Regions from separate parts of the Pseudoalteromonas sp. SR41-1 genome, predicted to be linked through region 2. Evidence: predicted binding sites of a transcription regulator. Region 2 holds the regulator's gene; the other holds the start of a gene.

Region 1 (3,431 bases), on a different contig from region 2:
GAAGTAGGTGACAAAGCCTTAATTATTTTGGCGGATACGCTAAAAAACCATTTAAGAGATGCCGACATAGTAGGGCGTTTAGGTGGTGATGAGTTTGTTGCAGTAATGCAATTAAGCGATAAAAGCAAAATTAGCTACATCATGGATAAAATATCCTCTGAGTATACAAATGCTTTACTAAAAGAAAGTGTTTGCGATTTATCGCTCAGCATTGGTTATAGTTTTACTAATAAACAAAAGCAGCCCTTTGAAGCGCTATTAAATGATGCAGACCACGCAATGTATAAAAATAAACAAGCGTATAGACTCGCTAAAAAAGCACAATAATAAAAGTAAGTTCGTCATGACTCATGCCACAAAAACTTAGCTAGTTTTTTCTGCGATAGGTTTTATTTTTGGTGTTATGTGCTCCTCTATGGGGTTTGCCTTAAAAAGGCTTGAGAGTAATAACCAAAAATAGCTTCAATGAATAGCTTAAGCTGCAAATTTTTACTTGTACTTCTTAATTTATTTTTCAAAGTACGGACATAAAAAAGCAAGCCATGAGGCTTGCCAAGAAGGGTGTTAATTAGCTCTTACCTAGCCTTTAAGCTATTAGCTTTTCAGCAAGATTTAATTCCATAATAGCTTTTAATAAACGGTATAAGTTAATTGATGCATCAATTTCTTCTTTACGGTTTGTTAAGCTTTCAATATTTAAGCCCAGCGGTACATCTAAATGCGCACAGCTTTTAAGTATTAAGTCGAGGTTTTCGCGGCAAATACGGACCGATTCGCTTAATGTATTGTCTGCATCAAGCATGCGCCATTTTGTTGCCTCTGGCACTGAGATACCCAACCATTGCATAAATTCTAAGGTTTTTTCGCCGCCGCACGGGGTAAACGTTAATATAATACGTTGTGGTGTAATACCCTGCGCTTTACATGTACGTGCGTAGCTAGTGATTAGCTCTATAGTCGCTTGTGCATCGTAAACAGCTTGCGATATAAAAAACTGACAACCTTGTGCTGTTTTTTCTATTAATCGTTCGTGCTCATTTCGTTTACTTGAATGGCGCTCGGCAATCGTAACGCCACCTAAAAAGAAATCATCTGATTGCTCAGCCAATGCTTTATAAGCATCTGGCAGGCTTAGCTTTATATCGCCTATCGATGATGGGCTACCTACTAAAACAACATTTTGTAAATCGTAGTCGTTTTTAGTTTCACTTAGCCAATCTTTAAATTCGCCTACGCCACGCTGCGCCACACTTTTATAAGTAATTACATCTTGTGCAGATAAATTACGAAGTAAATGGCTGTATTCACGCGGATCAACGGTTTGTTTAAACGCAAATGGACGGTCTTGATTAGTTCGGCTGCTTTCGTCTTGAATGTCGTAAATTATCACGCCGTCGTATTCAATTTCGTGTAAGCGACCTAATAGCTTTTCTGCAATGGTTTTTAATTGCGCTTTATCGGTGCCAATTTTAGGCGGGGTAGTACCAATAAGATAAACACCTTGATTGGTGTCCACTATCTTCTCTTTTAGTGATAAAGCCATAATCCTCATTCCAGCTAAGTTTGTTTTGATGGATTTAATATAGCAGCCATTTAGACGTCTAGATAGATTTATTTAATGAAAGTTTTTCAATTAACATGATGTTTATTCATAGTGCTTGTTCCCATAATTTATAATTGACACAGTTGTTTACATAATAAATTCCCTTGGGGCTCTTATATTTATTGGCTTTGGGGCATAATTAAAGAGTTAAATCTGACAACAAATTTGCTCAATTTAAAAAGGGACAACAATGAAATTTAAATTATTAGCAACCAGCTTAGCGGTATCGCTGGCCTTAACGGGTTGCGCCATGCAACAAAACCAAAGCACGCAAACAACAGCACAACAAGAACAAGTAAATAAAGCTGATGACCGTGTTTTTTCACAAGATTACTTAATTGAAGAGCTAGAAAACGGCTTACGTGTCATGGTTGTTAAAACCGATTACCCTGATGTCGTGTCGCTGCAAATTCCGGTATCGGTTGGATCGCGTAACGAAGTTGAAGAGGGCAAAACAGGCTTTGCTCACTTTTTTGAACACATGATGTTTAAAGGCTCACAAAAATACCCTGAAGATGTGTACTCAGACATATTAAAAAATTCAGGTGTTGATAACCGCGCATATACAACAAACGATTACACAAATTACCATTTAAACTTTTCAAAGCAGCACCTTGATAAAGTACTTGAGCTTGAAGCTGATATTTTTCAAAACTTAACCTACACCGAAGAGCAATTTAGAACAGAAGCGCAAACAGTAAAAGGTGAGTACTTAAAAAACAACGCGAGCCCAATTCGTAAATTATTAAGCGCTGTACGCGAAAAAGCGTTTGATAAGCACACGTATAAACACACCACTATGGGCTTTTTTAAAGACATAGAAGCCATGCCTGATCAAATGGCCTATGGTAAAGAATTTTTTGCTAAGTTTTATAAGCCTGAGTATGTGTCACTTGTCATCGTGGGCGATGTAGACCCACAAGCAACAATGGCAATGGTTAAAAAGCATTGGGGCAGCTGGAAAAAGGGTAACTATGTTGCTGACATTAAAGCAGAACCTGTTCAACAAGCACCAAAATATTTACACCAGCAAGATGAAGCGCTACCAGGGCATTGGTTACTCGTATCGTACAAAGGCGCTGCGTGGGAGCCTGCTAAAAAAGACAGAGCGGCGCTTGATTTAATCTCACAGCTTTATTTTTCTAGTAATTCAGATTTATATCAAGAGCTAGTGGTCGACAAACAAATTGCCAGCCAAATGTTTACCTATAACCCAGAGACTAAAGATCCGGGTTTATTACACGTATTTGTTAAAGTAGAAAACGCAGGCGATTTAGCCACTGCGCGCGATGCCATTAATCGAACTTATGCAAAAGCACGCACTGAGCTTGTTGATGAGCAAAAGCTAAGTGATTTAAAATCGAATCTTAAATACAGCTTTATTAATGGCTTAGATTCGTCGCAAGCGATTGCATCAACCCTTGCCAGCTACATGCATTTTGAGCGCGATCCTGAGGTTATAAACCAGCTGTATAAATCGGCAGATAACATCACCAGCGCAGATATTAAAGCCGTTGCTAATAAATACTTTACTGATAACGCACGTACCACATTAACAATGTCGGCACTTGATAAAGCCCCAGGTTTTGAGCAAGAAGTTAATTTAAATGCGCTTACTGCAAAGCTTGAACAAGCACCTGCGGCACCTGCATTTAAAGTACTTGATAAAACCAATAGCTCGCCGTTAATCGATGTTAACTTTTTATTCAATACCGGCGCGGCTGCCGACCCTCAAGGCAAAAAAGGTGTTGCAGCGCTCACTGCGGCAATGCTTGCACAAGGTGGCTCAGAGGCGACAAGCTATAAAGATATTCAAAAAGCACTTTAT
Region 2 (3,431 bases):
AAATATACCGGTAAGGGTAACATGGTTGCGGTTATCACTAATGGTACTGCAATTTTGGGCTTGGGTAATTTAGGTCCTTTAGCGTCTAAACCAGTAATGGAAGGCAAGGCGTTATTGTTTAAACGTTTTGCAGGGCTTGATTCTATTGATATTGAAGTAAAGCACAAAACAACAGAAGACTTTATTAACACGGTTGCCAATATTGCTGACACATTCGGTGGTATTAACCTTGAAGATATTAAAGCACCAGAGTGTTTTGAAATTGAAAAAGCATTAATAGAGCGTTGTAGCATTCCTGTTTTTCATGATGATCAACACGGCACCGCTATTGTTACGGCTGCCGGCATGTTAAATGCACTAGAAGTACAAGGTAAATCAATTGAAGATGCAATAATTGTATGTTTAGGTGCAGGCGCTGCTGCAGTTGCGTGTATGGAACTGTTAATTAAGTGTGGTGCACTGCGTGAACACATTTATATGCTTGACCGCAAAGGTGTTATTCATACTCGTCGCGATGATTTAAATGAATATAAACAGCTTTTTGCTAACAATACCGATAAACGCACATTGCAAGATGTAATTGCAGATGCTGATGTGTTTGTTGGTGTTTCGGGTCCTAACTTGTTAGCTGCCGAAGATTTAAAACTAATGGCAGAAAAACCGGTCGTGTTTGCATGTTCAAACCCAGATCCAGAGATCGATCCTGCACTTGCTCACGGCGCACGCAACGATTTAATTATGGCAACAGGGCGCTCTGATTACCCTAACCAGGTTAACAATGTTTTATGTTTCCCGTTTATTTTCCGTGGTGCACTTGATGTACGTGCAAGCGCGATTAACGATGAAATGAAAATTGCTGCAGTTGAGGCTATTCGTAGTATTGCCAAAGAGCCTGTACCTGCAGAAGTTTTAAAAGCCGCAGGCGTAGATAAGCTAGAGTTTGGTGCGCAGTATATTATTCCAAAACCAATGGATCCGCGTTTACTACCGCGTATAGCTAAAGCTGTAGCACTTGCTGCGGTAGAGTCGGGTGTTGCGCAAATTGACTTGCCTGAAAACTATATGGCGTAATATATAACGCTTAAACAAAAAAACCTCAGCAATGCTGAGGTTTTTTGATTAAAAAGGTAACGATTTATTCTTCGTTTAAAATAGGCACTTCTAAACCCATTTCTTGCATTATCTTTTTAACTTCTTCTGGTACTTTTTCTGCGTTGTCTTTACGTAGGTCATCGTCATTTGGTAAAGGTTGGCCAGTAAATGCATGCAAAAACGCCTCACATAGCAATTCACTATTTGTTGCATGGCGAAGGTTGTTGATTTGACGACGCGTACGCTCATCCGTTAAAACTTTTAATACATTTAGCGGGATCGAAACGGTGATCTTTTTAACTTGCTCTGATTTTTTCCCGTGTTCTGCGTATGGGTGAATATACTCACCATTCCATTTAGCCATAAGATGTATCGTTGCCTCAGATTATTAATTTCTCACACGGTATAAAAAGCGTGTAAATATGCGTGAAATTCTATCGATTTAAAAAAGATAGTCAAATAATAGATACCAATCTATCTTAATAAGCCTATTTGGGATGTAAAAATAAGCTCACTTTTGTGAGCTAAAATGTGGTACTAGCAAACGCCTTTCCTAACTTTAGCCATCTAGAGCTTTAAAATACTTTGACTTATTAAAACGGATAACTTACTCTTTTAGACGTCTAAACATCCAAATTAATCAGGTGACGAATATGAGCGAAAAAAACAAAGCGACCATTGCTGTACGTAACGGCGTTGATGCTGATAAACATCATGGTGCAGTGGTGCCGCCAATTTATTTATCAACGACTTATTCGTTTGCCGACTTTGATACCAAGCGTGAGTATGATTATGGCCGCAGTGGTAACCCTAATCGTGATATTTTAGCAGAGACGCTTGCTAAGCTTGAAGGAGGCGCTCGCGGCATAATTACGGCCACTGGTATGGCAGCCGTGCATTTAGCTACTCAGCTACTTAACAGTGACGACACGTTAGTAATTCCACATGATTGTTATGGTGGTAGCTATCGTTTATTTACATCGTTACAAAAACGCGGACTATTGAAGCTTGAAGTATTAGATTTAACAAAAGAAGAAAGCCTTCAACAAATTTTAGCAATTAAACCTAAGCTTATTTGGATAGAGACTCCAAGTAACCCAGTACTTCGTTTAACCGATATTAAAGCGGTTACCGATGTTGCTAAGCAATGCGGTGCATTGGTTGCCGCAGATAACACGTTTTTGTCTCCTGCCTTACAAAACCCTATTAAGTTTGGTGTAGATATTGTGGTGCATTCAACTACTAAATATATTAACGGGCACTCAGATGTAGTGGGCGGCGCTGTTATTGCTGCAACACAAGAGCTTGGTGATGAGCTTGCTTGGTGGGCAAATAATATTGGTATTACGGGCGCTCCTTTTGATAGTTATTTAACGCTTCGTGGTCTACGTACTTTAAATGTGCGCTTAAGGCAGCACCAAGAAAATGCGCTAGCAATAGCTAAGTACCTTGAAAGTTCCAATTTTGTAAGCCAAGTTTACTATCCTGGACTTGAGTCGCATCCTCAACATGAACTTGCTAAAGCACAACAACTTGGCTTTGGTGGCATGGTTAGTTTTGATATTAAAGGCGATATAAACGACGCGGCAGCATTTTTAACTAGCCTTAAAACGTTTAGTTTAGCTGAGTCACTAGGTGGCGTAGAGAGCTTAATTTGTCACCCTGCAACTATGACGCACGCAGGTATGGAGGCAAAGGCACGTTTAGAAGCGGGTGTGGGCGATACGCTTATTCGTATTTCGGTTGGGATTGAAGATATACACGATTTAATAGCTGACTTTGAACGAGTATTTGAACTTGTAAAACCAGGGCAAAATAAAAATGTTGGCCGTGTAGGCAAAGGTGCTGGCACTTCTGGTGGAAACGTTAAATTAAGTGCAGCCCGTCCAGCGCTTTGGTAATTAATACCAATCCGCAATAATACCTAATCAATTTGAGGGATTAAACCGCACGATAACATCGTTAAAAATTCCTAATATAGAACAACTAAATAACGAAATTTTTGCCTTGTTATCGATACGGTTTTCTTACCTCAAAATAGACAACTTAATTAAGCGAATTGGTATAAATATGGTCAATTGTGTACATAAATTTGGTGGTTCAAGCTTAAGCTCTAGTGAGCGCTATCAAAGCGTAGCTAAAATAATTATTGGGCATACTCAGCCGGGCGACTGTGTTGTGGTGTCTGCTGCAGGTAAAACTACAGATACACTTGTGTCGTTGTGGCAAAGTTATCAGCTGCAAGACACGCAAGCTGTCGCTGATATTTTACTGCAGTTAAATAACCATCAAAGCGATTTAATTGAGCAGTTATTACAAGCTGATTTAAAGCGCTGCGC

What was found. The regulator MetJ, encoded in region 2, represses methionine synthesis genes. The targets are predictions, from matches to a motif close to TAGACGTCTAGACGTCTA.
Region 1: the regulator MetJ is predicted to act here: its motif matches at 1,587-1,604, upstream of H5118_RS02490 (methylenetetrahydrofolate reductase).

The regions. Positions count from the first base shown of each region.
Region 1 covers NZ_JACJEK010000002.1:212,334-215,764, forward strand. Annotated here, with positions in the region: gene H5118_RS02485 (sensor domain-containing diguanylate cyclase) at 1-327, shown strand, start outside; gene H5118_RS02490 (methylenetetrahydrofolate reductase) at 587-1,543, opposite strand; gene H5118_RS02495 (pitrilysin family protein) at 1,794-3,431, shown strand, end outside.
Region 2 covers NZ_JACJEK010000005.1:167,918-171,348, reverse strand. Annotated here, with positions in the region: gene H5118_RS05965 (malic enzyme-like NAD(P)-binding protein) at 1-1,071, shown strand, start outside; gene metJ (met regulon transcriptional regulator MetJ) at 1,136-1,456, opposite strand; gene metB (cystathionine gamma-synthase) at 1,746-2,993, shown strand; gene metL (bifunctional aspartate kinase/homoserine dehydrogenase II) at 3,163-3,431, shown strand, end outside.